DNA from 2 places in the Marinomonas posidonica IVIA-Po-181 genome. Region 1 is predicted to be linked to the other one. Evidence: riboswitches for the same ligand, from Rfam matches in the RefSeq annotation. Region 1 holds a riboswitch; the other holds the start of a gene.
The links. A riboswitch is a leader RNA that binds a small molecule or an ion and turns the genes downstream of it on or off. The one in region 1 is predicted to bind thiamine pyrophosphate.

Region 1 (15,409 bases):
TCTCTGAGCACTGGATCAAGAGCACTGAACGGCTCATCTAACAATAGGATAGGCTTTTTTCTCACCAGCACTCTGGCAATGGCGATACGCTGCGCCTGTCCACCCGACAGTGCCTGAGGATAAACATCCGCTTTGGAAGCTAACTGTATTTGCTCTAATGCCCAAGTCACTCTTTCGCATTGCTCTGAACTCAAACGAAGATGCGGTGACAGTCCAATCGCCACATTCTGCCAAACCGTCAATTGCGGAAATAAATTATCACTTTGAAACAAGGTCGAAATGGGACGCTTGTAAGCGGGCAAAGCCAACAAAGATTGAGCCTGATAATCCAATACACCATGACCTTGCAAAAAGCCGCCAAGTAAATGCAGTAAGGTACTTTTACCTTCACCACTCGCTCCCAGTAAAGTCGTGATACCTTGATCGATCTGAACTTGATAATGCGCGTGAAAACGCTCCCAGTCGTACTTTAAATCAACCTTGAGCATGCCACCTTCCCCCAACAATACGAGAAAACAACACATACAATCCCAAGCACAACAAAATCAACACCACGGCAACACAGGCTCCCTCTTCTAGGCGATAAGCACCGATCAATTGAAATAAATACAGCGGCAACGAGACCATGCCTTGACTACCAAATAACGCGATCACACCCATATCTCCCAAAGATAGTAGCAAAGCAAACGCAAATGCCTGTGCAACAGAACTTCGCACCAAAGGCCATTCTATTTTACAGCGAGACCAAGCCTGAAGCCCTAAACTGGAATACAGATGCCGAAAGCGACGCTCTTGCTGATAAAAACAGGGCATCATACAACGTAATACAAATGGCAAAGCCATCACCGCATTAACCCAAACCACAATCCAATAACTGGATGAAAAACTCAGCCCCAAATCTCTCAACCATAAGAATAAGCCTGTCGCGATGACCAAACCAGGAACCATTAAAATTAGATTACCTAACTGTTCTAACTTTGTTGACCAGATATCGAGTTTTCCCCTTCCCATACAATAACGCGCCAGCACACAAAAACTCAGCCCCAGCAGTAAGCTTATAAAGGCGGCAGGAAAAGCAATCTTGAGTGACACTAAAACCGCCTGCCAAAGCCTCAAGGAGCTAAGTGTTTGAAGGAATTGCGTGGAAAACATCGGATCCAAAATGGCAATAAAAGGCGGCAACACAAATACCAATACACACAGAAATGCGATCACATCTAAGGCTTTGGCACCATAGGAATCTCGAATAGAAAAACGGGATTGCGCTAACAAACTTGAGTCCTGATGATTCACAGGCGCCAGCTTGTACACAAAAAGGGCAATCACTGTACAAATCAGCACCTGTAATAGTGCTAAAAAGCTGGCTTTATTCAAATCAAAGTCAAACCTTAATGCTTGATATATGGCTACCTCAAGGGTGCTCGACTTAGGACCACCTCCTAAGCTGAGCACCACAGCAAAACTGGAAAAACAAAGCATAAAAATCAATACAAATGCGCCAGGTAAAGCTTTGCGTAAGTAACTCCATTCTATAAAACGAAAAGCAGACCATCGATCAAAACCTAACTGGTAAGCTTGACGCCACTGACCAGTTGGAATTAAAGCATAGACCTGTAATAGCAACCTAACCGCCAATGGCATATTAAAAAATACGTGCGCCAACAAAATACCGGTCAAACCATATAATGGAAGCTCAATACCAGAAATCTGTGCCAACCAACCCGTTCGACCATACACCACAACGATCCCTAGAATGGCAACAATGCTAGGCACCACCATAGACACGGAAAATAACTGCAACAAAAAAGATCGCCCCCAAAAAGAACGATGAAATAAGCAGGACGCCACTGGCACAGCAATAACAAGACTAAGCAAACTGCTTAATAAAGCTTGCCATAAAGAAAAGCGAATCAAACGCCACAGATAAGGCTGAGACAAAAAGGACGACCACTCAGCCACATCGCTGTAGCGTAATAAAGCCATCAAGCTAAAAACACCAATACAAACAAACAAGCCCACCCCCAACATCGCGGGAAGCAGGCTTGATATTCCAATCAATCGATTCAAACTAATTCAGCTTATTCAGTGGTCGCATTCAACCATTCATTCACCCAGGCCTTACGCTCCTCGGCCACTTGGTCCGCCGGTAACATCAAGCTAGTCACTGGCTTCATCGCCGCTGCAAAAGCCTCTGGTAAAGGCTGATCAAGATCAACCACAGGTAACATCCAATTGCCTGTAGCAATCGTCGACTGAAAGTCGTGTGTCAAAATGAATGACATAAAACGCTCTGCTAAGACTTTATTCGGTGCCGATTTCATCATCGCCGCCACTTCAACTTGAGGATAACGACCTTCTGTCGTTTCAACCGCTTGGTATTTGGTCTCACCTTCCGCCTCTATGTGATAAGCAGGTGAGGTGGTATAACTCAACACCAAATCGGCCTCACCTTTCAAAAATAAACCATACGCATCAGACCAGCCCTTAGTCACCGTTACCGTATGAGAGGCTAAAGTAGACCATGCAGACGCTGCTTTCTCACCATACACTGACTTCATCCAAAGCAATAACCCCAAACCTGGCGTACTAGTTCTAGGGTCTTGATAGATGACTTTTAATTCTTGGTTTTCAACAATGTCCGCCAAACTTTTGGGAGGGTTCTCTAGTGTTTCCGCATTGTAAATAAACGCGAAATGCCCATGATCAAAAGGAACAAAGTCTTTATCAGACCACCCCCCCTCCAGATTTACCACTGAGGTATCAACCCCATGCTCAGCCAACAAGCCTGTTTTTTTAGCGGCCTCCATCAAGTTCAAATCCAGACCTAATAACACATCAGCAGATGAAGATTTCCCCTCTAATTGCACACGAGACAGAATACCAACGGAAGAATCCAAAGCGACAAAGTTAACCTCACAGTCACACAGCTTCTCGAAGTTTTCTTTAATCTTCGGACCAGGCCCCCAGTCGGATGCAAAGGAATCATAGGTATAAACATTAAGTGTTTGAGCCGCTGACGAAAGAGCAGAAAAAGACAGCGTAAAGGTGGCCAAAGCAATACTAGAATAAGTACGAAAAGAAAGTGTTTTCAAGGTGTCGCTCCTAATAATAAGTGAGCGGCGTATAGGTGAAACGGCAAGGTATGATTGACAGACTTGCTATCTCAATTCCTACGCCAGCATAATCTGGATCAGGTTCAATGGGTTAGCGAGCCTTCGCTTCTCAGCTTTGGTTTTTTATCAACCAAGCACCCCATGAGATAATGAGCAATTATTGTAAAGAGTCCCCTAATGAAAGTCTATTTCATTCAAAACCCTAGTCACGGCACCTTGGCTTTTTTCTGCAAAACGCTGCGCCGATTGGCCTATCCGTAAACGTTGTGAGGCTTGTGACGCTAACGCCAACACAAACTCTGTTAATTGCGTTTCGTCTTGGCACTGCAATGCTCCTTTTTCTAGTAGGAGCTGATCCGTAATGTCTTTGAAATTAAACACATGAGGGCCCACAATGATCGCTTTAGCTAATAACGCAGGTTCAACTGGATTATGTCCACCTCGCTTCACCAAACTGCCACCCACGAAAGCCAAATCCGCAGTTTGATAATACTGCATCAGCTCTCCCATTGAATCGCCAATGATCACATCGTATTCAGACCACTTATTGAAAGCCACTTGGCTTCGCAACCCTACACGAGAAAATGAAGCTTGCGCCAAAGCAAACACAGACTCGAAACGCTCTGGGTGTCGCGGCACAAGGATCAACAATGCTTTCGGCTGCTTCTCTAACAAAGCTTGATGTGTTTGCAACATAAGCTCATCTTCACCTTGATGTGTACTGGCTGCAACCCAGACAAAGTCTTTATCAAAGTCATCGCGCCACTGATGCTGCATTACTTCCTCTGGTACGTTCAAATCAAATTTAATACTACCGGTGACATAAACTTTTTTCGCTCCTAGCCCCTTAAAGCGCTGAGCATCTGCTTGCGCATGGGCTAGAAACTGATCAGGCAAAGTAAAAAGGTGACGAGAAATAGCTGAGAACTTTTGATAACGCTGATACGAACGTTCACTCATTCGGGCATTCACAATGCTAATACGCAGCCCCTGTGATTTAGCTTGTTCAAGCAAGTTTGGCCATAGCTCGGTTTCAATGATTAACAATCGAGGACAGGTTAAATGACGCAATGCTAGTCTCACCGCCAAACGCCAATCCATCGGCAAATAACGATGCAAAGCAAATGGAAACACCTGTGCTACTTGCGCCGCACCAGTTGGTGTCATGGTGGTTACTAATAAGGTTTGATTCGGGTATTTTTTTCGCCACTGTGTCACAAGGGGTCGAGCGGCCAACACCTCTCCGACGGAAGCACAATGAATCCACAAGTCCGCTTCCACCTTTCCCCAACGACCAAAGGCTTCTTTGGCTCGATAGGCTGGATAATTTTTTTTAAAACGTCGAACCTTCAAGCAGATGATAGGAGTCAGTAAAGCCAGAAGGAAACGATACAACCACATATTAGTCAGCCGTCTCACTGAATTGCTGGTTATGTAACTGAGCATAAGCGCCATTCATCGCCAATAGTTCAGTATGAGAACCTTGCTCAATGATTTCACCATGATCAACCACCGCAATAATATCAGCATTTTCAATGGTCGAGAGTCTGTGAGCGATGGCAATCGTGGTACGGTTTTCCATCAATCCATCCAAGGCCATTTGAATGGCTCGCTCAGACTCTGTATCCAGTGCCGAAGTTGCTTCGTCCAGGATAAGAATAGGCGCATTTTTCAAAATGGCTCGTGCGATGGCGATTCGCTGGCGTTGACCACCGGAAAGCAAGACACCATTCTCACCAACCATAGTCTCCAAACCTTGATCCAGCTCTTGAATGAAGCCCCATGCATTGGCCGCTTTTGCCGCCTCAATCACTTGCTCATCACTGGCATCACGCAAATGTCCGTAAGCAATGTTTTCACGTATGGTGCCATTAAATAAAACAACCTGCTGGTTCACCAAAGCAATGCTGGTTCTTAGAGAATCTAATTGATAATCTGAAATGGAAACGCCATCAATGTTTAACTCACCTTCATCCAAGTTATAAAAACGTGGAATCAAATTGGCCATAGTCGACTTACCACTCCCAGAGCGGCCGACCAATGCTAGGGTTTTCCCTGCGGGCAAGGATAACGTAATCTTCTTAAGAGCCTGCTTATCTGCATTTGGGTAAGAGAAAGACATGTCTTTCCATTCAATATCACCCTTTAAGGATTGTGCGAGAATTTTGCCATCATCAGGTTCAACCGACATATCCAAAAATTCAAAAATGCTTTGCGAAGCTGCAATGCCTTTTTGTAAAACACTGTTCACATCGGTTAATTGACGAATCGGCTTACCCAACATGCCAGCAGCGGTCAAGAACGCGATGAAGTCCCCTGGCGTCATGTGCTGACTCAAATCCGGACTGAGCGCAAACCAAATCAAAGTAGCCATGGCAAATGCCAAGATAAATTGCACAATTGGAATATTTAGAGAGCGAGTTTTTTCCATTTTCAATTGAGAACGACGATTCTCTTGCGCCGCTTGACGGAAACGTTCGACCTCATACTCACTGCCCCCGAAGATCTTAACAACCTCATGACCTTTAATGGCTTCTGACGCCACATCGGTTACGCCGCCCATGGCATTTTGAATACGCTTACTTAAACGACGAAAACGCTTTGACGCATAAGACACAATCAACCCAATCAGAGGAACCACTAGCAAGAAGAGTAAGGTCAGCTTCCAATTCATGTAGATCATATAACCCAACAGGCCAACAACGGTAAAACCTTCTCTTAAAACAACTCGAATTGCCTGAGTAACAGCTCCAATTACCTGTTCGGTATCATAAGTTAGTTTAGCCAGTAGACGTCCTGTTGGAATAGAGTGATAGTAACTAGAAGACATTTTGACCATTTTATTGAACATGCTGGTTCTCAGGTCAAAAACAACCTTATTCGCAACTTGCGCCATAAAGTAGCCGCCTAAAAAAGTACCAATACCACGGGCAATAAAAATGGCCAAGATTGCTAGAGGAATAACAAGTCTATTCTCAAGTACCTTACCTTCTGAAACGGTATCTACAATATGCTTTAACAAAGCAGCAAGAGCAGGCTCCATTCCTGCATACAGAATAAAACCAATCACACTGAGCATCATATAGACCCACGAGGCTCTAACGTAGCCCAATAACCTCAGATAAGTACTAAAACCTGTGGTTGTCACCGTCTGCTCTTTCACTTCTATTGCTTGCTCTTTTTGCATTCACAAATTCGCTTTATCGATTATGGACGTTGTTGAATAGCCATCTAGAAAAGTAAGTACTTTCACTTCTCCCCCGTTTGACAAGACATGCTCGGCACCCACAATTGTATCAATGGAGTAATCTCCTCCTTTAACCAAAACATCGGGGGATAAAAGCTCGATGATATTTTTGGGGGTATTCTCATCAAACCAAGTCACCCAATCAATCGCTCCAACGGCCTCGAGTACAGCCATTCGGTGCTCTAAACTGTTAATGGGGCGTTTTTCCCCCTTTAAACGTTTGACAGAGGCATCTGTATTCACAGCAACAACCAGACGATCACCAAGTGCTTTTGCCTGTTTCATGTATGCTACATGACCTGGATGCAAGATATCGAAACAACCATTGGTGAACACCACTTTTTCGCCATTTACTTGAGCCAACTTGATCTGTTGTAGGAGTGCTTCCGGGGCTAATACGCCAAAATTTTTGGAATGTGTACGTTGAAACATGATGGTTTCAAGCTGATCTGCTGTAATAAAAGCAGTCCCTAGTTTCCCTACAACATAACCTGCAGCCTGATTAGCGTATTCCACAGCATCCACAAAACGTTTACTGGTAACAAAGATTGCCGTTAGTACAGCAATCACTGTATCTCCTGCGCCGGTTACATCAAACACTTCTCGAGCCGCTGTTGCCAGATAAAAAGGGGCTTTATCTCTGTCCAACAAAACTAAACCATCTTCTCCACGAGTCACCAGTAAAGCATCCCAACCAAATTTGGCTTTTAATTCTTTGGCTTTGATTTCTAGCTCTTTGGTTGTGTCACATGCCCCAACGATAGTCTCAAATTCAAGTAAATTTGGTTTAACTAGTGTGGCGCCTTGATAGATTGAAAAATCATTTCCTTTTGGATCAACTAAGCTAGGCACATTGGCCTTATTTGCTAATTGAATTAAATTCGAAACATCCGCTAAGCAGCCTTTGGCATAATCTGAGAAAATGACGGCATCCGCTTCTGGCAAAGCCTGTTTTACAACTTCTGCAAGCGCTTCATTTTGTGACAAGCTATCAATTCTTTCCTCAAAGTCGAGTCGAATTAACTGCTGATGACGACTCATAACTCTGAGCTTAGTTATAGTTGGCAATTTTTCTGATTGAACAAAGCGGCATCGAACACCTTCTTGTTCAAGACATTTTTGCAAAACTTGCGCATTCTCGTCTTGTCCAACCACGCCAACTAAAGTGACAGCCACACCTAGTTTAGCCAAGCCCAATGCAACGTTCGCGGCACCACCAGGACGATCCTCTATATTTGATACCTTGACTACCTGAACTGGCGCTTCTGGAGAAATTCTTGAAGTGCCTCCATGCCAGTATCTATCCAACATTACATCCCCAACAACTAGGATGTGCTTATCCTTAAAATTTAAGTAAGAAGAATTCATAGCCATTTAATCATCGATTTTTCAAAGCCGACATCTTATCATAGTCCCCCTGCAAGTTGGACACGCGAATTTCATTAAAAATAAGGCTATTATTAGCATGCTTAAGTCAGCCATTTTAGACTGCCAAACTTTTGTTTTTTCAAAACTTCTTCCTAACTGGGCCCAGCATGGCTTAGATGATTCATTAGGCTTCAGTTATGAAAGCCTAAACCAAGATTGGACAATCAATCCTGTTGGCCGAATTCGCCTATTAACTCAATGCCGTCAACTTTACACCTTTAGTCATGCTTGCCTTATTGATGATCAGCTAGATCTTCAAAATAATTTCCAACCTAAGCTCAAGCCATTGTTTAACTTTATTTTAGATCGGTACTATCAAGAAGAGCGTTGGATTTTTTCTTTAAACGACGATTTGAGCGTACAAAATACCGACTCAGACGCCTACGCTCTAGCTTTCGTCTTACTGTCTTTTAGCTTTTATTATCAAGCATCTAAAGACGAAAGAGCCATTGAGTACATTGCTAAAACACACCATTTTTTGTTTGAGAAGATGACCTCTTCAACCGGTGGTTTTTTTGAAACTTTTCCAATCCACAAAGAACAAACACGTCGACAAAACCCGCACATGCATCTTCTGGAAGGCTACATAGCAGCTTTCGAAGCAACTCAAAAGAATGAATACAAAAGCATGATTACAATGCTCTTGTCTCTTGTTGAAAAACACTTCCTTGATAAAAAAAATAAAACACTTAGAGAGTTTTTTACCTACGATTGGCAATGGCATCCTGAGCTGGGTCATCAAGTAGAACCTGGACATCATTTTGAATGGGTCTGGCTTATATACAAAGCGAACCAAATTATACCCAACGCAAAATACACAGATCTCGCTCAACAACTCTGGCTAACCGCCACAAGACATGGCATCGATAATAATGGCGGTATCTTCAATCAAATTGATGGCAACACACTGTTAGCCACAGATAAAGAAAAGCGTATTTGGCCGATTACCGAATACCTAAAAGCCATCACGGTTATGCCAATTGGCTTGGAAGAGAAAGCTCTAAGGCTAACTCAAGCTTGTGAATTCATGCTACAAAATTACTTTCTGGCCACTGGAGGCTGGAATGAATACCTTGACCAAGAAAACACTCCCAAAAAATCCCCTCTATCGGGCACAACCAGCTATCACATTTTTCTGGGCATTACAGAAGTGTTAACATGGTTTAAATTAAACAACTCTCATCACGAATTGGACTAAATATGTTTATCGTTACTGGCGGCGCGGGCTTTATTGGCAGCAACATCATTAAAGCCTTAAATAATCGAGGTATCACTAACATTTTGTTAGTAGATGACTTAACAGATGGTAAAAAGTGTCTCAACCTGTCCGATCTTGATATTGCTGACTACATGGACATGTATGACTTTTTAGAGGCGATCAAGCAAGACTCTTTAGAGATGAATGTTACGGCAGTTTTCCACGAAGGCGCATGCTCAGCAACAACAGAATGGAATGGCAAATATGTCATGGATGTTAACTATCAATACTCCAAGGCCGTTCTTGCATTTTGCTCACAACACAACATTCCATTTTCTTATGCATCCTCTGCTTCTGTTTATGGTTCAGGACCCGTATTTGAAGAAACAAGGCAGCATGAAAAACCGCTTAACATGTATGCTTACTCTAAATTTCAATTTGATCAATACGTTCGATCACTTCTACCAACTACCACACATCAAATCGTAGGCTTTCGTTACTTCAATGTATATGGCCCAAGGGAACAACATAAAGGCAGTATGGCAAGTGTCGCTTTCCATTTACGCAATCAAATATTGGCTGATGAAAATCCGAAATTGTTTGGCGCTTATGATGGCTATGAAGCTGGCGGACAAAGCCGTGATTTCATTTATGTCGAAGATCTCGTCAACACTAAACTTTGGTTTTTAGACAACCCTAACAAATCTGGTATTTTCAACCTTGGCACAGGTAAAGCTGAACCTTTTAGAACGATTGCGGAGACCGTTATCGAGCATTATAGCAAGGGGGAAATTGAATACATTCCTTTCCCAGAGCATTTAAAAGGTGTCTACCAAAGCTTTACTCAGGCAGATATTACAAAGCTAAGAAAATCTGGATATACAGGTTCATTTAGAGGCTTAGCCGAAGGCGTTAAAGATTATCTAAACTGGCTGGATAACCATGGCTAAATATTTAATTGTTGGTCCATCATGGGTAGGCGACATGGTGATGGCACAAAGCCTCTTTATAACTATCAAACAGCAAGAACCCGATGCCATTATTGATGTCATTGGTCCCAACTGGTCTGTCCCGATTCTGGCTAGGATGCCAGAAATTCGTAATGCAATTGTGTTACCTACTAATCACGGTGAATGGGGAATAAAGACACGATTCAAAATTGGTAAAGATTTACGCAGTGAAAACTACAACAAAGCCATTGTAATACCTCGCTCATGGAAATCAGCTTTAATACCATTTTTTGCTCAGATTCCTCATCGTGTGGGCTTCAAAGGAGAGCAAAGATATGTGTTGTTGAACGAGCGACGCAAACTCGATAAAACCATTTTAAATCAAACCGTAAAGCGCTTTGTTTCATTAGGTACTAAAAGTGACGAGGCTTATCCACCAAGAACACTACCTCAACCAAAACTCATCGTTGATAAAGCAAATCAAGCAGAGCAATTTAAGACACATGGCTTATCAAACCGACCTGCCGTCGCTCTTATGCCTGGAGCTGAATTTGGCCCCTCTAAGCAGTGGCCAATTTCACATTTTCGCGAATTAGCTAAAAAACTCATAGAAAAAGGTTACCAGGTCTGGGTTCTGGGTGGGCCAAAAGACCAAGATGATGGAGATAAGATCACTCAAGAGCTTGGAGAGTACAGCATAAACTTATGTGGAAAAACTCAGCTGATTGATGCAATTGATTTACTGAATGCTGCAGAGGTTGCTGTAAGTAATGATTCAGGACTCATGCACGTTGCAGCAGCGGTTGGCATAAAAGTACACGGAATTTATGGTTCAACGAGCGAATTATTCACTCCGCCATTAACAAACAACAAGGTCATACATAACCTCAATCTAGACTGTTCACCTTGCTTTAAACGCTCTTGTCCTTTAGAACATACCAATTGCCTCAAGCTCATAAAACCCAGCCAGATATCAAGAGACATATAAACTTAAGGAAACACTACTCTAATTAGCCGAGAAAATGTGTATATTGACTTTTCATCTTTTAAAAGTGGGATGTAATCTTCTTTTAAAAAAGAAGAAAGACTTCTAGAATCTTGACCATAAATGTAAACATTTTCTTTTCTATAACCGACTAAATCCATCACTTCAGCATTTGTAGTAATGAGTTTTTTATCCAGTAAAAAAGCTTCTATCACTCGTAACGTCACACCGCTTTGTTGATTTTGAGAAACATCAACCAGAATACTCGAATCAAAAACCCTATTTAGATAATCAGAAAAAGATATATAATCCTTAGTTAAAAAACTAATATCTTCATCCGAATAACGTCTTTTTTTATCCTTTACTATGTGAAAGTCGACTTCAACCTCACCTAAATCTTTTTTAATTTTTTTAAGGAGCGACAATCTACCTTTGTCAACACCAGAAAAGAATGCTTTAGAATTTCTTTGATTTCTTGAAGCTAAAGAAATCAGTTTAGATGAATGAATTTGTGGATGATAATTGAAATTATATTTTATAGAATCACTCTTATCAAAGGTCCACACCTCAATTGACTTGACCTTAACATAAAGAAGAAAGAGAATTTTATTTTTAAAACTCATTGAAGCGATAGGATTCCACAACCAAACAACTGGACAACCAATCTTTCTAAAAACTAAATCAATGACAAGAATATTTTCAATCGAAAAAATAAAAACTCGTTCCTTAGAGCTTTTAGGTTTTGAAAAAAAAGCAAACAATCTAGAAAAAAACTTCAAGCCTTTACTTTGATATATATTTTTTTCATAAAGCACATCAAAATCAGAAGAATCAACTTCCTTTGAAAAAAAATGTGACATCTCACTTTCTTTAAATACTATTTTAGTATTCATTTTATATATTGATCAACTCCATTTTCACAAAAAACTTTTTTTTCAAAAATAGAACATTTATATATTTCGTCATTTTTATCTAGCATTTCTCTATCATTCTCTTTATGATAAATGTGATAACCAACAGCCTTAAACTTCAAGTAAATTCTATTAAGGCCTGAGTTTAATAACCGAATAACCATTTCACTATCTTCACGCCCCCACCCTTCAAAATCCTCATTATAACCATTAACATTAAGAGCATCCTTTTTCCAAAGAGCAAAATTACAACCACGAGTTGACTTATCATTATTTCTAATACGAGTTGCCAACTTACTTAAAATTTTTGAATCAATCATATTATGGCGATTTCGAATATCACTCGAAAAAAAACTTGGTATAATTTTTTTATTTAACACTTTAAAACTGATTTTTTCACCTAAAAGAACCCTTCCTCCCTGAACAAAAGCCCCTTGAGTAGCTGCCTCCAGATGAGATTCAATAAACTTTTTCGGTAAAAATAAATCACCATCAACTATAATTAAATAATCTCCACTAGACTTTGCTATTGCCTTATTACGGCTTGCCGCTAAACGAAATCCTATATCCTCTTGCCAAGAATGTAATAATGGAACAGGATATTTTTCTTGTAACTCTTGTATCAATATCTCTGTATCCTCCCTAGAGCCATCGTCAGCGACAATAACTTCAAAAGGGAGCACTGATTGACGCTTAACACTTTCCAACGTTACAGAAAGAGCCTCTTTCCAGTTATAAGTAGTTACGATCAGACTAACTTTCATTTTTTTCATACTCTCTCAACCAGAGATCTATATATTTATAAAATGTTGAATGTGCAGCTAACCAAGCAAGAATAAAACCATGTCGGCCATCCAAAAAACCTAGTTTAATAAAGTACATTTTGATAAAACACGAAAAGGCATGCAGCAAAGACTTTGAGATCGAGGAGCTTTTCTTGCCTTCTCTTTCATCAGCCCAAGCTTTGAGATACTTGGTCGTTTTTAATGAATAATGATTAAGGCTAGAATAGGTATCATGAAATAAATACCCTCGTAACTTGCCCTTATCAATCGATGAATCCGAAATAACTTTTTCATGCACCAAAGCATCATTATACCCTGCCAATTCACGGGGATATAACCTTACAATCCAATCAGGACTCCAACCAGAGTAATTAATTCTCTTTCCAAAAGCAGAACTTAACCTATTCACAAGGTATAATTTTTTACTATTTTCACCAACTGTTAATATTATATCACGCTTCAATTCAGGGGAAACTTCCTCATCTGCATCAATCACAAAAACCCAATCAGTCTTTAAGTACCCTTGAGCTATTTGTCTCTGCCTCCCAAACCCTTCCCACTGGCTATGAATATAAACATCATTCGTATATTTTTTCGAAATGTCTAGCGTACCATCTACACTGCCAGAGTCGACTATAACAATCTGATCAGCCCAATCAGCAACAGATTTTAAGCATCGATCAAGACACTTCTCTTCATTCTTAACAATTAATAAAACACCAATTGATGACATAATTCAGAAACTCAACTATCCATTAGATCAAAATATTTACTAGCCACCAAAACAGAAATCAAATCTTCATTATCTTTATTTAAAAACTGTTTTACATATTGCTTTGCATTTTTAATTATATCTTTAGCTTCATTTGGATTTTCATTGTAATAATCTATTTTTTCTTTTAAGTCTGAGAAATCATCCTTAAGCTTGACATAGTGAAAGTCTGGCTTTAACAGACCCTCCATAAACCATGTTTCAAATCTAGGCTTCCTCATCATAACTAAAGAGTTTGAATTCATTGCCCATTTTAAATTTGTTGCTACATCTTTCCCTTCTATACTCACGATATACTTATAACGTAACTGATCTTTGATTGATAGAAATCCCTTGAAGCCTTCTTTGGTATGATCATTATGTCCAATATTGGCTGAAACGCATCCATAGTATAGATCAACAAAATCTTTTCTATGTTGATGATGCACCATTCCACGCCATACAGCCTGAGGCTTTTTGTCTTCAAATGGAGTGTCATCATTAATAAATTGATAATGCCGGACAGCATTCAATTTAAGTAAAACTGAGTTCTCATTATCATCTGATATTGGTCGACTTTTAACAAAAGTCGGCGTATCAGGTATATGTATAACATCACCAAAGATAAAGTCGAAAAAGTTATTTTTTGAAAAACGACGAATAACTCTTTTTGTATCTGCATAGTATGTGAAGCTCTTCGTCTTTTTAAACCCCCCCACTGAGACAGCTTGAGATGATCTCCTAAAAGACTTTGATAATTTACAATAATAATTAACCCTATTCATTATCTCATCCGTCACATTAGCAGATGCAATGATGTCATCCGCACTTGTAACAGGAAGCTTTAAAGCAAATGACTCCCCAATATAGTATCGAATTTTTGCGAGTCTATTTTTATAATATTGCCAATCCTTTTTTTTCATTCTCAAGCATCCCCACCAAAGAGGTCTCGGGTGTACACCTTTTCTTCAACATCCGTTACATCATCCGTTAAGCGGTTTGCAACAATGACGTCTGACAAGCGCTTGAATTCTGCCAAATCATTAATGACACGAGAGTTAAAGAACTGAGGTTCGTCTAAAGCGGGTTCATACACCACGACCTCCACGCCTTTGGCTTTAATACGCTTCATGACACCTTGTATAGCCGAGGCTCGAAAATTGTCCGAACCCGACTTCATTACTAAGCGATAAATACCAACGACTTTAGGCGAGTGTTTTAGGATGGATTCTGCAATGAAGTCTTTTCGAGTCACATTGGCATCCACAATCGCTCGAATGAGATTATTGGGCACCTGATCATAATTGGCTAAAAGCTGTTTAGTGTCTTTTGGCAAGCAATAGCCACCATAACCAAAGGATGGATTATTATAATGTTTACCAATCCTGGGATCCAATCCCACCCCTTCTATAATTTGTCGACTGTCCAATTGATGGGATTCAGCATAGCTGTCTAACTCATTGAAAAAAGCAACACGCATGGCTAAATAGGTATTGGCGAATAACTTAATTGCCTCCGCTTCTGTTGAGCCTGTGAGCAATACATCCACTTCTGCTTTTAGTGCCCCTTGCACAAGCAAGTCGGCAAAAACACGAGCTCGTTTAGACTCCTCCCCAACAATGATACGAGAAGGGTATAAGTTATCATGCAAAGCTTTTCCTTCACGCAAGAACTCAGGGGAAAATATTAAGTTGTTCGTTGCGAACTGCTGTCTCGCAGACTGAGTAAAACCAACCGGAACAGTCGACTTAATCACCATCACTGCATTTGGATTTAAACGACATACATCGGCAATGACAGACTCAACGTGGCGGGTATTAAAATAGTTGGTTTCTGGATCATAATCTGTGGGCGTTGCAATGATGATGTAATCCGCCCCTACATAAGCCTCTTCTTTGTCCAGAGTGGCCTTAAAGTTCAATTCATCTTGAGCAAGACTGCGCTCAATATCATCATCCTCTATTGGAGATTGTTTGGCATTCAGCATGGCTACTTTTTCAGGAATAATATCCAGCGCAACCACTTGGTTATGCTTAGCCAA
Region 2 (15,409 bases), 1.3 Mb from region 1:
TATCGCGGCTGAAGATACTCGACACACTCGTCGATTGTTGAATCATTTTGGCATTGAGGCCAAGCTCTTTTCCGTACACGACCACAATGAAAAAGACAAAGCTGAGTACGTCGCCAGTTTGTTGTCGGAAGGTAAAAACCTCGCGCTGGTATCCGATGCGGGTACTCCCTTAATTTCTGATCCAGGTTATCATTTGGTTTCAAGCTTAAGGGCATTGGGTCACAAGGTTGTACCGGTTCCTGGCTCATGTGCTGTGGTTGCGGCTTTGTGTGCTTCTGGCTTAGCAACGGACCAGTTTTTCTTCGCAGGTTTTGTGCCAGCTAAAAGTAAAGCACGTCGTGATGTATTTACTTCTTGGGCCAAGCAAGCAGGTACAGTCGTATTCTACGAATCAACTCACCGTATTTATGATTCCATTGGCGATCTTCAGGTTGTGTATGGTGATCAAGCCAATTTAGTGTTGGCTCGAGAAATTACCAAAACATTTGAAACCTTCTTATCTGGTTCTCCTAGTCAGGTTCTCCAGCAGTTTGATGAAGATGCTAACCAGATGAAAGGGGAGTTTGTGGTAATGTTGAATTTATCTCTGCCAGAAGAAGATGAATCACTGCAGGAGGCGCGCCGTGTTTTGACTTTGCTGCTAGAAGAATCCTTGCCTTTGAAGCAAGCAGCAGCGATTGCGGCTAAGTTCACTGGTGGGAAAAAGAATCAACTGTATAAATTGGCGTTAGAAATGCAGCAAGACTGAGTTTTGTTGCTTTGCGCAAGTGAATCTAACTCACTAGACTAAAAATACTGGGTTTACAGGGACGTTTGAATAAGTATACTCATGATTACTTGTCGGAGTGCCATTTGGCTGAGATCGCATAATTGAATGCGGGATCCGCAGAACCTGATCGGGTTGATACCCGCGTAGGAAACAAGAAAGTCATACTTTTTCTTATCTGCATCGAATGAACTCCTGTTTTGTTGAATTGTTTTCGATGCAGCCAGTCACTCGTCTATTTCAATTCTATCATTTCAGGATTCCATGTTTGCCTAGTCTGATGTCTAAATCAGTTTATTAGGATAAACAGCACCCCAGACAAGCAATTCTCACGTTATTAAAAAGGGAAATGCTCATGTCTAGTCACAACAACAAAAAACCAAACAAGCTGTCACGCGAAGCGTCTCGTTTGGCAGCAAAAGCTTTTATCGAGTCACTTCAAGCCACGCCTTTTCCAGCTTCGGAACGTATTTATCTAAAGGGTAAGCAGGATGGTGTACGTGTGCCAATGCGTAAAATCAATCTCACGGACACGCCGATTGGTTCGGATTCTGCCAAGTTAACCTTTGAACCAAACGAAGCCATCTTTGTATACGATTGTTCCGGACCTTACGGTGATCCACAGGAAAAAATTGATGTTCATCAAGGGATCAATCCACAGCGAGCCAATTGGATTGAAGAGCGTAATGATACAGAAACGCTCTCAGTAGTCAGTTCAAGCTTTACTCAATCTCGATTAGACGATGGTAAGTTAGATGAATTGCGGTTCCAGTATTTACCCAAAATACGCCGTGCTAAGTCTGCTCAATGTGTCACTCAAATGCACTATGCCAAAAAGGGAATAATAACCCCTGAGATGGAATACATTGCGATTCGTGAAAATCAAAACTTGCAGGCCATCAAGAGTGAGTTGCTTTTAAAACAGCATCCTGGTCATAGTTTTGGGGCCAACCTGCAAGATAGGATTACACCGGAATTTGTGCGAGATGAAGTGGCAAAAGGTCGTGCCATTATTCCAAATAATATTAACCACCCAGAATCTGAACCGATGATCATAGGCCGCAATTTCCTGGTCAAGGTGAATGCCAATATTGGTAATTCGGCGGTCACGTCTTCCATTGAAGAAGAAGTGGAAAAACTGGTTTGGTCGACTCGTTGGGGGGCGGATACTGTAATGGATTTGTCCACGGGGAAAAACATACACGAAACCCGTGAATGGATTCTACGAAATTCACCTGTCCCTATTGGTACTGTGCCGATTTATCAAGCGTTGGAAAAAGTCGATGGCGTTGCTGAAAATCTAAACTGGGAGGTATTTCGTGACACCTTGATTGAACAGGCGGAGCAAGGTGTGGACTACTTCACGATCCACGCTGGCGTTTTGTTGCGTTATGTCCCGCTTACCGCGAAGCGTTTGACCGGCATTGTGTCTCGCGGCGGTTCTATTATGGCCAAATGGTGTTTGGCTCATCATACGGAAAGTTTTTTGTATGAACGCTTCCGTGATATTTGTGACATCTGTGCGGCATACGATGTGGCGCTGTCATTGGGGGACGGGTTACGCCCGGGCTCTATTATGGACGCGAATGATGAAGCACAAATGTCAGAATTGAGAACCCTAGGCGAATTAACAAAGGTGGCTTGGGAGTACGATGTACAAGTCATGATTGAAGGGCCAGGGCATGTTCCGATGCAATTAATTGAGCAGAATATGACTGAGCAATTAGAGCATTGTCATGAAGCGCCTTTTTATACTTTAGGGCCGTTAACACAAGACATCGCACCGGGTTATGACCATATTACGTCTGGTATTGGTGCGGCTCAGATCGGTTGGTATGGCTGTGCTATGTTGTGTTATGTGACGCCGAAAGAGCATTTAGGTTTGCCGAATAAGGAAGATGTAAAGCAAGGCTTGATCACCTATAAAATTGCCGCTCATGCAGCGGATCTTGCCAAGGGGCATCCAGGTGCGCAAATTCGAGATAATGCTCTTTCTAAGGCTCGTTTTGAATTTCGCTGGGAAGATCAATTCAATTTGTCCCTTGACCCAGAAACAGCCCGTACCTATCACGATGAAACCTTGCCTCAAGCGTCTGGTAAAGTGGCGCATTTCTGCTCTATGTGTGGACCGAAATTCTGCTCGATGAAGATTACTCAAGAAGTTCGTGACTATGCGGCTGGGTTAGAGGCGAATGGAATTGATTTAGTCGCTATTGAGGAGGATAACCCGATTGCCGGCATGCAAAAAATGTCTGAACAATTTCGTGATTTAGGCAGTGATGTGTATTTGACGACGGATAAGTTTGATTCAAATCTATTGGCCAGATCGTCAAAAAATGAGGCGTCAGCGGCAAGCAAAACGGTTTTGACAACAGATCTTGAAACAGGGCACCCTTAAATAGGAGGTGAGATAATGTCAAAACCTCCTGTTATTTGGTGTGTTGGCGGGTCTGACTCGTCGGCACATGCAGGATTGCAAGCCGACTTACGAACCGGGCAAGACCTAGGATGCCATATGCAATCGATCGTGACCTGTGTCACGGCTCAAAACTCCAAAGTCGTTGAATTGGTTGAGCCAGTCAGTGTGGCGATGTTTGATGCACAGTGGCAGGTCCTGTTGGATGATGTTTATCCTCAAGCCATTAAGGTGAGTTTGTTACCTAATCATGAGTTGGTTGTCGCGTGCAGTAAGTGGTTAGAAAAAATAAAACGACAACGCCCAGAGATTAACATTGTGTTTGATCCTGTCATGGCGGCCAGCAGTGAGACTGGTAATCGGCTGCAACAAAGTGAGGCGGCGGTCGATTTGCTAACTCTGATGCTGCCTTATGTCGATTATATCACTCCGAATTTGTTGGAATTTGAAGCGCTTACTCAGATTTCGGCACATCAAGCGGTGAATCAAATCGCCTTTCAAATCATCGAAAAATATGGCGTTAGCCAAGTTTCTTGGTTGCTGAAAGGGGGGCATTATGCCGATGCCGCTGCGACAGATTGGTGGTTTAAAGGCGAAAGAGTGTGTGGTTTTTCAACGGAAAAATTGTCTGTCCACAATACCCGTGGAACAGGCTGCACGTTATCAACCGCCTTGTCCTGCTTTTTGGGATATGACTACTTTGCTGATGATGCGATCACTATGGCTAAGGCATACATTACAGGCGCACTCAAAACGGGCGTGCAAATTGGGCAGGGAGCTGGCCCATTGGGAAGGCCTGGGTGGCCGGAGCAGATTGAAAACTTGCCTGAAATCCTTATGGCCAACATGAGATTAGGGCAACCTCTTCCATTTCCAATGGTGGATGTGGATTTAATGGGCGTTTATCCTGTTGTCGATTCGATTGCTTGGTTGGAATTGGTATTAAGGCAAGGCGTTCGCATGGCGCAATTGCGTATTAAAGATACGGATGCTGTAGGACTGGATGAGCAAATTCAACAAGCAATTTTGCTAGGGAAAACCCATCAAGCGCAGGTGTTCATCAATGATCACTGGGAAAAAGCCATCAAGTACGGAGCCTATGGCGTTCATTTAGGGCAAGAAGACTTGCAAGTGGCTGACTTAACACATATTCAACAAGCTGGTTTGCGCTTAGGGGTTAGCACGCATGGGTATTTTGAAATCGCTCGAGCCTTGGCCTTCAACCCCAGCTATATTGCCTTGGGTCACATCTATCCAACGCAAACAAAACAAATGCCATCTCAACCTCAGGGGCTTAAGCGTCTGCAGCATTATGTTAATTTACTAAAGGGTCATTACCCAACCGTAGCCATTGGCGGAATTAACTGCGAACGCTTTGCCGCGGTTGCGGCCACAGGGGTGAACAGTGTGGCTTTGGTTACCGCCATTACCTTGGCCGAAGCACCAGAGCGGGTGACTCGCTTCTTGATAGGGGAGTTTGAACAATCAAAGGAGGTCGGAAATGAAGATATATCTTAATGACAAGTTGTTTGAATTTGATGGTCGTCATATACAAGACTTACTTGATGTTTTGCAAAAAGAGTCCTCTGGTGTGGCGGTAGCCATAGATCAAAACATTATTCCTCGCAGCGTTTGGGCAACGACCGATCTGTTTGCCTCTTGCCGAGTGTTTATTTTTGAATCCATTGCTGGAGGTTAGGTATGACACCACTAATTATTGCAGATCAAGAATTTGGCTCTCGTTTATTTGTCGGTACTGGAAAGTACGCTAGTGCCGAGGCGATGACGGAATCTATTTTGGCCAGTGGCGCTGAATTGGTAACCCTATCTCTACGACGTTTAGATTTGCAGCATCAAACAGACAATATTCTGAAACCCTTGCAAAGAATGGGGGTAAAGCTATTACCTAATACGTCCGGGGCAAGAAATGCACAAGAAGCCATTTTTGCGTCCGAGCTGGCTCGTGAGGCGTTGCAGACGAATTGGGTGAAATTGGAAATACACCCAGACCCTCGTTATTTGATGCCGGATGGTAATGAAACCTTGGTCGCAGCAGAGGCCTTGATAAAAAAAGGCTTTGTGGTCATGCCTTATGTGCATGCTGATCCTGTTTTGTGTAAGCGCCTAGAAGAGGTGGGGTGTCAATGTGTGATGCCGTTAGGCTCGCCGATTGGATCGAATATGGGGCTGGCGAGTCGACCCTTTTTAGACATTATTCTTGAGCAAGCAAATGTGCCAGTGATTGTGGATGCTGGGATTGGAGCGCCATCGGATGCCTCTTTGGCTCTAGAGATGGGGGCGGATGCGGTCTTGGTGAATACCGCGATGGCAGTAGCGAAACAACCTAAACAAATGAGTAAGGCGTTTCGTTTAGCGGTTGAAGCGGGTCGATTAGCCTACGAATCCGGATTGGGTGAAAAGCGATTTGATGCGGCGCACGCTACCAGCCCACTGACCGAGTTTATTGGGGCTTTATCATGAGTAAAGTGTCTGTTGTTCGCATAGTTGAGCAAAGCCAAGCCATTACAGGCCAGTTCAGTCAGGTACTTGACGATATGGACTGGCAAGCAATGTCACGTAGTCATCAGATGAAAACCGAACAAGATGTCATTCGGGCTTTGGCAAAAGATAAGCTGGGCGTGGAAGATTTTGCGGCGTTAATTTCGTCTGCCGCAGAACCTTATTTGCTGGAGATGGTGGCCAAGAGTGAAGGTATCACTCAACAGCGTTTCGGTAACACGATCAGTTTATTTGCGCCGCTTTATTTGTCAAATGCTTGTGCCAATGAATGTACCTACTGTGGTTTCTCTATGTCGAATGCTATTCGTCGTTTGACCCTTAATGAACAGCAAGTAGATGCTGAGGTGGCCGCTATTAAGGCGAAAGGATTTGACCATATTCTTTTGGTTACAGGCGAAACAAATAAGGTTGCCATGCCGTATTTCGAGCGTATGTTGCCGCGAATAAAGCCCCATTTTAGTCAGCTATCTATGGAAGTTCAGCCATTAGAAATGGCTGATTATGAGCGGCTTCAGCAATTGGGATTGGATGCGGTCTTGGTATATCAAGAAACCTACCGACGTAAAACCTATCTAGAGCATCATTTACGAGGCAATAAAGGCAATTTTAACTATCGTTTAGATGCGCTGGATCGTATTGGTCAAGCACAGATTCACAAAATAGGATTAGGGGTGCTACTAGGCTTAGAGGATTGGCGTACAGACTCTATTGCTATGGCTCATCATCTTCGTCATTTGCAAAAGCGCTATTGGCGTAGCCGTTTTAGTGTGGCATTTCCTAGAATTCGTCCTTGTGAAGGAGGGATCGAGCCTAAATCAGTGATCAGTGACCGCCAATTGGTACAACTGATTGCCGCTTGGCGGTTGTTTGATGCGGATTTAGAGATGAGTTTGTCGACACGGGAATCTCCCACATTTAGGCAGCATGCCGTGAAAATGGGCTTTACGACTATGAGTGCTGAGTCTAAAACGCAGCCGGGAGGGTATGCTGAAGAAGCTCAGCCAGCACTGGAACAATTTCAGATTAGTGATGAGAGAAGTGTTTCTGACATTGCGGCTATGATTCATGCTCAAGGAAAAGAGGTGGTTTGGAAAGATTGGGATCCTGCCTTAACGAGTCGTTTCTAAATGGGCTAATGCGTGTCTATTGACGCCATGCTGACAAGCTTTATTACTCTCTCCTAGGTCTTTTGTTCGGTTTGACATAAGTCCAGACATAATGTCTTCATCGCAAACAGAACGACTTAGGAGAAAGTATGTTGACCAACAAAAGAACAGCAAGGATTGCCGTCATATGTTTAGGCATTGCGCTAATGGCGGGTGTGACAATGAAAGCCTTTGCTGAGCCGGAAGAAGCAAAAATAGCTTCCCCTAACCATCAACAATTGGCGGAGCGCATTGCTGAGAAGTTGGGATTGAACCGTGATGTGGAGCAGAAAGTGTCTGAATTGTTCGAACGAGATGGCCAAAAAATCCATAAAATTCAAGAACAACTACATAAAACTCAAGTGGCGTTGAGTCAGCTTACGCCAAATTCAAAAGGGTATTTGAAGCAAGTTGATGCTCTGGCGGATAAAAGCGCCAAGCAAACTAAGGCGTTAACCATGGCCTATGCGGAGAATCGTGCGTCTCTGTATGAATTGCTAACACCGAAGCAGATTAAAATGTTGGAAACGCCAGCGACACCAGATAATCAAAAATAATTCGCTATAAAAAAGCCTCAGTGACCCATGAAATAATGCATAAGTCACTGAGGCTTGGTGAGGCTGGTCATTCGTTAGGATTGAGTGACTTGATTAAATAACTCAAAGTAGGTTGGGAAGGTCTTAGAGGTACAACCTGGATCATTGATTGTGACAGGCGTATTTGAGAACGCCACCAATGAAAAGCACATAGCAATACGGTGATCATTGTAAGTATCGATTGCCGCGTGCTGTAAGGTTTTTACCGGTGTTACGCTAATGAAATCTTCACCTTCAACGACTTCGGCACCAAGCTTTTTAAGTTCAGTGGCCATCGCACTTAAACGGTCTGTTTCTTTCACGCGCCAGTTATAAATATTACGGATACGAGTGGTACCTTCAGCAAAAAGCGCCGTTGTTGCTATGGTCATAGCCGCATCCGGAATATGATTCATATCTAGGTCTACACCTTTTAGTGTCTGACGTTCTGCTTGTACCCAGGTTGGTCCGTAGGTGATCTTGGCACCCATTTTCTCAAGTACTTCAGCGAATTTAACATCCCCTTGGACGCTGTCTGTACCAACGCCATGTACTTTGATTTTACCGCCGGCAATCGCGGCGGCGGCTAAGAAATAAGAGGCAGAAGACGCATCTCCTTCGACCATGATGTCGCCTGGGCTTTGATAAGTTTGTTGACCTTTGACGATAAAAGCTTGGTAATTCTGGTTTTCCACTTCGACACCAAATTGTTTCATGGCGTGCAATGTGATGTCGATGTAAGGTTTAGAAACTAATTCACCATCTACCTTGATAGTCAGGTCTTGTTGCGCTAATGGTGCGCTCATTAAAATGGCCGTCAGAAATTGGCTTGAGATATTGCCTTTAATGGATACTTCGCCGCCGTTTAGACCATTGGCTTTGATACGCAGTGGTGGGTAATTGACCTCGCCTTCGTATTGAATGTCAACACCAAGTACTTTCAGTGCATCGACTAGGTCGCCAATCGGTCTTTCGTGCATGCGTGGTTCACCGTGCAAGCGAAATTCACCCTGACCAAGGCACAGAGCGGCGGTTAATGGGCGCATTGCCGTGCCTGCGTTACCCAAGAATAAGTCACCGAAATCGGCTTGAATCGGGCCACCAAGACCTTCTAATACACAGGTAGTACCTTGATCTTCTAGGCGGTAGTTAACGCCCAGTTGAGTCAGACTATCGAGCATATGACGAATGTCGTCACTGTCTAATAGATTAGTGATTCTGGTGGTGCCTTTGGCCAAGGTGGCTAATAACAAAATACGGTTGGAAAGGCTTTTAGAGCCAGGAATTTGGATTTCGCCGTCAGCCTTAGAAAGGGGGCCTAGAGTTATAGAGTTCATGTTTGTATCCATCACAGTGGTTTATGTTTGTTGTTGATGAGCGCCTAAAGGCTAAGTAAATAAAGGGTTAATGTATGGCTCAAAAATATCCCGTCTGTAAGTGGTCGCGTCGCTCTGTGTTAGAGGTCAGTCTTGAATGAGGCACATTATACATTTGATCGCGAGATGTGTCAGGCATGTGTGGCAGGAATCTTTCTGCCTATGGTTGAGTTATCTTATTGATCGCATAGAATACGTGACCATCATCCATTTCGATTAAGGGTTTCATTATGCGCCATCAGTACCATCCACTGGGTTTTGAAGGATCCCGAATTGCGCAGGGCTTTTGGCGTTTGCAAGAGTGGGGGTGGTCGTCTTCGGAAACATTAAATTTTATTGAAGCGTGTCTTGATCTTGGTGTGACGACATTTGACCATGCCGATATTTATGGTAATTATCAATGTGAAGCTTTGTTTGGTGAGGCTTTAGCATTGAAACCCTCGCTACGTGATAAGATGGAAATTATTACTAAATGCGGTATTTTATTGCCGTCAGAGAATCGCCCAGAGGTGCAAGTGCATCGCTATGACTATCGTAGTGAGCACATTTTGGCCAGTGTTGACCGCTCATTGTCCAATCTTAGGTGCGATTACATTGATACCTTATTGTTACATCGTCCAAGTCCATTGATGGATGCTGATGAAGTGGCGCAGGCGTTTGATTTACTCTTTACTTTAGGCAAGGTGAAGCATTTTGGGGTGTCGAACTATACGCCACATCAGTTTGATTTATTACAATCACGCTTAGATGCCCCTCTAATTCTTAACCAAGTGGAACTATCACCGTTGGAATTGCAACATTTTCAAGATGGCAGTTTGGATCATATGCAGCGCCACGCGGTGACGCCGATGGCGTGGTCACCTTTTGCTGGTGGCGAACTATTTTCAACAACAAATGATATCTCGAAGCGGGTCCAGCTTGTATTGCAAGAGATCGCATCACGCCTAGGTATGACAATAGATCAAGTGGTTGTGGCTTGGTTGTTGAGGCACCCAGCAGGGATTTGTCCAGTCATGGGATCTGGGAAAATAGCGCGCTTACAGTTGGCTGTTGAAGCCACCACTTTGGCGCTCACTGATGATGATTGGTTTCGTATTCTAATTGCATCACAAGGTCATGATGTTCCATAAACGTAAGCATGTAGACATTTTAAAAGCCGCCTAGTGCGGTTTTTTTTGTATCTAGTGTTTTCCTTTGTTTTGCTAGGTTGCTAAAGCGTAGCGTTTCGTAATCACTTAGAGGAAAGCGAGGGTTGTTTATTTATACTGCTTAGTAATTCGAATTTACGGGGTAGGATATGACTAAATCCATTGTTCTAACGTGTGCCACTTACATATTATCTGCGGTTATTAGTATGACGGCCACAGCAGCCACCTTGCCTAAGCCTACAGGAAAGGTGATCTTAACCGTTTCTGGCGAAATTGCTCATACTAATACAGATAAGAATACCGCTGAGTTTGATCGCGACATGTTGCTGTCCTTAGGTGTGTTTGATATGGAAACGGTAACGCCTTGGACGGAAGGTTCTGATTTATATCAAGGGCCAATGTTAAGTTCGATTTTGCAGGCAGTTGGTGCTATGGGTGAAACCCTAAAAGTCTCCGCACTGAATGATTACAGTGCGAAAATGCCACTCTCTGATGCGACCGACTATGATGTTATGTTGGCCATGGATATGAACGGTGAAGCCATGTCGATACGTGACAAAGGACCACTGTTCATTATTTACCCTTTTAGCGACATGCCTGAGCTTAATAATGAAGTGATACACAATCGTTCTGTTTGGCAGATTAAATCCATCCTAGTTGAGTAGTTGACTGATGAGGCTTGTGTCGTTACTGAGACCGTTACGCTCTATTGCGGAGAAACGTTCATCCATCTATATGTTGGTGAGTGCGGCTATTATTTTTCTAGCGGTAACAGCAAGCATTTTTTTAGAGTTGGTTGAGCGTCAAAAAGTGATTATGACTGCGGTTGAGGAAGACGCATTATGGGCTTCGTATCAACTGGATAGGGAGTCATTAAAACTGATGAACGCCCTGAAATTATTGGAAGACCAACCAAACGAACAGCAGTTGCAAGAAGCTAGAGACCGTTTTGATATTCTCTACAGTCGGTTGAATATTCTGAAATTTGGTCAACTAAAACAAGTGTATCAAAGACTGCCTCATGCAGATGAACTAATTGATGCCATAACCCAAAAGATGATTCACCTTGATTCATTGTTGTTTGTTGACGGTGTCAACGTTGATGTGAAGAGTGCGCTAAAAGAAAGTAATAGTATTCTCAAAACAACAGAGTCCATTGTCATGGATACACTCACCTTAAGGTCAGCTGAAAAGGTTGAGCGAAGAGAGGTGTCCTATGATTTATTTATCAAATTGGCCAGTTTGATTTCTTTGTTGGCAATAACTGTGATGTTTATCATCTACATGTTGTTTAGGCAATTAAGAATCGCTACTGAATCTTATCGCAAATCCATAGAGCTAACGCATGAGTTAGAGAAAGCAGTTCAGTCGGCCGAAGAGGCACTGAAAGTCAAATTAGATTTTATGGCAACGATGAGTCATGAAATTCGAACCCCAATGAATGCCATTATCGGTTTTAGTCATCTGCTATTAGAAGACCATTTGGAAGATAAAGTTTACGACAGAGTGAAAAAAATCCAAACCTCTGCGGATGCTTTGCTACACATTATCAATGGTATATTGGAGTTTTCAAAACTAGAATCAGATGGTGTTGAGTTAGAAGAAGCCGAGTTCAGCCTAGACCAAGTTCTAGAATATGTATATCAGGTCAATGCTGAGATGGCCAGCAAGAAGAATTTGCAGTTCAGCGTCAGTCGTGACTTCGAATTGTCCAACAACATGCTTGGTGATCCGACTCGGTTGCAGCAGATTATGATTAACTTGCTTAGCAATGCGATTAAATTTACTCATGAAGGTCGTGTGGATTTACGGGTTAGCTTGGCAAACCAAAATCATATGCTTATTGAGGTACAAGATACTGGTGTTGGAATAGGTAAAAATGTCGATGTGTTTGAATCGTTTAAACAAGCTGACAGCAGCACAACTCGTTTGTTTGGCGGTACAGGATTAGGCTTAAGTATTACCCGTCAGCTGGTGGATTTATTTGGTGGTGAATTATCCTATGACAGCGAAGGCGGTGCTGGGACATTGTTTAAAGTGGTCTTGCCATATCGACCTGTGGGTTTAAGAAGGAATCAAAATTCCAATTTGGTTTTGTTGAAAGAAGACGCTTATTTAGTGGATTTTCTCACAGAAATTGGCATGAAAAACATCGTTTTAACTGAGCCTGCCGAGTTAGAAGGTATTTTTGCAGGTAAGTCGAATGGAAGTATTGGTACGATTTTAGTGAGTTATGATTATTTTTCTCAATCCAAGCAACTGACTCCTAATTTGTACCAAATATTGAAAGAGCAGGCGGGAATATATTGCAAGCAAGATATGCCCCAACAGGATGAGCCTTTTTCGGCCTTGATAACACCGAAGAAAGTTGAAGAGTTAAAACATAAAAATAAGGCATTATTGTTTGCTCAGGATGTTGACAATACATCTGATCAAAGTGAATCGCTAGAAACCCGTTTTCTGAAGAATAAGCGTATATTGTTGGCGGAAGATAATGTCGTGAATGCCAATATAGTGAAGGCCATTTACAGCAAGATGGGAATCGCACTCGACTGGGCTGAGAATGGCCAACAAGCCTACGAAAAAGCCATTGAAAACCGATACGATTTAATTTTAATGGACATTCGAATGCCCATCATGGATGGCTATCAAGCGACTCAGTTAATTCGAGATAAATTGAGCGATAGGGCTCCTACTATCCTATGTCTAACGGCGGATGTGGTGAATGTTGATGGCACAGAAAAGATGGATGCGTTATTTGATGAGGTTATGTACAAACCGTTAGACCATCACTTGTTAATGAAGAAAACATTGACTTTACTTACTGAGAAAGAAGCGGTTAACCATGAGCAGACAATCGTTTTAACTGACCAAAAAGAAAGGTTGGCAGAAATCGAAGCCATTGAACTACTCTTAATGGCGGGTGACGTGTCCTCTGAGGGTAGGGTGAAGCAATTGTTATCTCGATTAACGGACAAAGATCAACAAGAAACCCTTCAGCAAGTATTAGCTTATATTACTGATTACGATTTCCAAGATGCCTGTAGGGTTTTGAAAGAATTGAAAAGGGTTTATTTATCATGAGTTTATTCGGACAAGAAGCAATGAATATGACGACGGAATGCATTGATATGCTCACAGATAAGAAAAAAGTATTGATCGTAGATGATGTGCCAAGAAACATTGATTTGCTTAAAGAGATACTGGCAGAGCATTATCAAGTTCAGGTGGCGAAAAACGGTGTCGCGGCCTTAAATATCATTGCAGCGAGTGAACCTGACATTGTTTTATTGGATGTCATGATGCCTGGAATGAGTGGTTTTGAAGTATGTGAAAAGTTAAAAAGTCAGAATCAGACAGCGAATATCCCAGTAATATTCTTGACGGCCACAACCGACATGAAATATGAAATTGAAGGGTTTAGGGTGGGGGCGGTGGACTTTATCACCAAACCAATCTCACCTATGACGACTCTATCTCGAGTAGCAACACATTTAAAGTTGTCTGAAAATGATAAGCAAAACAAAGCCATTATTGCGGCTCGTACTCAACAATTAGACGATGCACTTGAGGCCGCTGTCACCATGTTGGGTGAAGTTGGTCATTTGAATGATACCGATACCGGAATTCATATGTGGCGCATGGCGGATTATAGTGCTGCGTTAGCCAGAGCGGCGGGTTGGGAAGAAGAGCAAGTTGAACTGCTACGTATGGCGGCACCAATGCACGATACTGGTAAAGTGGCGATTCCTGACTCTATTTTAAAATCACCTCATAAGCTGACGGATGACGAGATGGAAATCATGAAGTCGCATACGGTGGCTGGCCACAATATATTGAGTAAAAGTAATGCGCCGTTATTTCAATTGGCAGCCCAGGCGGCCCTTGGCCATCATGAAAAATGGGATGGTTCAGGTTACCCTTATGGGCTGGCAGCGAGGGCCATACCTCAATCGGCTCGCATAGTAGCGATGGCGGATGTATTTGATGCGCTTACCATGGAGCGTTCTTATAAAAAGAGTTGGACGGTCGAGGAAGCGTTAGTGCATATTGAGCGTTCCGCTGGATCTCATTTTGATCCAGAATTAGTACGCTTGTTTTTGTCCATTAAGGATGAGCTCATTCGTATTCAGAAAAAATGGCATCTACGTGAATTAGAGCAAGCAAATTAAGACTTTCATCAACAAAGCCTTAATTCATCGAATGAAAGTTTGCACTATGCTGATGCGCAGCATTTTTTGAATTTCTTACCAGACCCGCAAGAACATGGATCATTACGACCTATCTTCATTTCATCTGATTTGATCAGAGGGGTGTTCTTTTCCACCTCATGTTCGCCTGATAAGTAAAACCATTGACCTTTTACTTTTTTGAAAAGAGAGCGTTCACTCAGCCGTCCTATGTGTTTTCCTTCTTTGAAGTGAGCTGAAAAATACACCATACCGGTTTTGTCTTTTTCTAAACCTGCTTCCGTATCGGTGACTTCTAGCTTAATCCATTGTGTGTTTTGATTGCTTGCTTCTATGTCTTTTGCGTTTTGTTTTGGGTCTTCCTTGAGTTTTTGCGTTACGGCAATGTACTCAAAGTCACCAATGGCAAATGCACTGTAGCGTGAACGCATTAAAATTTCCGCCGTTGGCGCCGTACCTGGGTTGTTATGATACATGCCACAGCACATTTCGTAAGGATTGCCCGTTCCACATGGGCAATTTACTGGGATTGGCATAGAACAGCTCCTCTCATCGCCAAAAACACTTTAAGATGCGTATAATACGGTTTTTCTTTAACGGCTAACAGGAATTATTTGTGACTGCAGCGGGCCCAACGTCATTTTTTTGGTTTGATTTTGAAACAACAGGAACGGACCCAGCAAGAGATCGTCCTATGCAATTTGCCGGCATTAGAACCGATCTTAATTTTAATCCTATTGGTGAACCTGTCATGTTTTACTGCCGTCTGGCAGAAGATACACTGCCTCAGCCAGAGGCCTGCTTATTAACCGGTATTAGTCCGCAAGAAGCGAACCGTGATGGTTTGTGTGAAGCGGAATTTATGCAAGCGGTTGAAGCCGAGTTATCTGTTCCTGGTACCTGCGCTCTTGGTTACAACACCATACGCTTTGACGACGAAGTGGTACGTCACGGGTTTTATCGTAACTTTATCGATCCCTACGCTCGTGAATGGCAAAATAATTGTTCCCGTTGGGATATGATAGATTTGGTTCGTATGACGTACGCCATGCGCCCGGATGGCATTGTTTGGCCTAAGAAAGAAGATGGCCAGGTATCGATGAAGCTAGAGGATTTGACCAAGGCGAACAACATTGCTCATGAACAAGCTCATGACGCCTTGTCTGATGTCTATGGCACCATTGAAATAGCGAAATTGATTCAGGATAAGCAACCTAAATTATTTGCTTATTATTTCAAGATGCGTCAAAAGCATGAACTTCAGCAATTCATT

Region 2: another riboswitch for thiamine pyrophosphate. It lies ahead of thiC (phosphomethylpyrimidine synthase ThiC); the one in region 1 lies ahead of thiB (thiamine ABC transporter substrate binding subunit).

The regions. Positions count from the first base shown of each region.
Region 1 covers NC_015559.1:855,881-871,289, reverse strand. Annotated here, with positions in the region: gene MAR181_RS04015 (thiamine ABC transporter ATP-binding protein) at 1-488, opposite strand, end outside; gene thiP (thiamine/thiamine pyrophosphate ABC transporter permease) at 475-2,067, opposite strand; gene thiB (thiamine ABC transporter substrate binding subunit) at 2,079-3,092, opposite strand; TPP riboswitch at 3,150-3,265, opposite strand; gene MAR181_RS04000 (3-deoxy-D-manno-octulosonic acid transferase) at 3,288-4,514, opposite strand; gene msbA (lipid A export permease/ATP-binding protein MsbA) at 4,516-6,300, opposite strand; gene hldE (bifunctional D-glycero-beta-D-manno-heptose-7-phosphate kinase/D-glycero-beta-D-manno-heptose 1-phosphate adenylyltransferase HldE) at 6,301-7,728, opposite strand; gene MAR181_RS03985 (AGE family epimerase/isomerase) at 7,826-8,986, shown strand; gene rfaD (ADP-glyceromanno-heptose 6-epimerase) at 8,989-9,936, shown strand; gene waaF (lipopolysaccharide heptosyltransferase II) at 9,929-10,924, shown strand; gene MAR181_RS03970 (WaaS/CpsH family glycosyltransferase) at 10,927-11,814, opposite strand; gene MAR181_RS03965 (glycosyltransferase family 2 protein) at 11,811-12,605, opposite strand; gene MAR181_RS03960 (glycosyltransferase family 2 protein) at 12,586-13,350, opposite strand; gene MAR181_RS03955 (glycosyl transferase family 90) at 13,362-14,291, opposite strand; gene MAR181_RS03950 (nucleotide sugar dehydrogenase) at 14,294-15,409, opposite strand, start outside.
Region 2 covers NC_015559.1:2,116,153-2,131,561, reverse strand. Annotated here, with positions in the region: gene rsmI (16S rRNA (cytidine(1402)-2'-O)-methyltransferase) at 1-748, shown strand, start outside; TPP riboswitch at 832-936, shown strand; gene thiC (phosphomethylpyrimidine synthase ThiC) at 1,122-3,164, shown strand; gene thiE (thiamine phosphate synthase) at 3,180-4,700, shown strand; gene thiS (sulfur carrier protein ThiS) at 4,684-4,881, shown strand; gene MAR181_RS09955 (thiazole synthase) at 4,884-5,663, shown strand; gene thiH (2-iminoacetate synthase ThiH) at 5,660-6,829, shown strand; gene MAR181_RS09945 (Spy/CpxP family protein refolding chaperone) at 6,958-7,404, shown strand; gene aroA (3-phosphoshikimate 1-carboxyvinyltransferase) at 7,479-8,759, opposite strand; gene MAR181_RS09935 (aldo/keto reductase) at 9,029-9,928, shown strand; gene MAR181_RS09930 (putative pterin-binding protein) at 10,096-10,611, shown strand; gene MAR181_RS09925 (ATP-binding protein) at 10,628-13,030, shown strand; gene MAR181_RS09920 (response regulator) at 13,027-14,118, shown strand; gene MAR181_RS18680 (YchJ family protein) at 14,163-14,672, opposite strand; gene sbcB (exodeoxyribonuclease I) at 14,753-15,409, shown strand, end outside.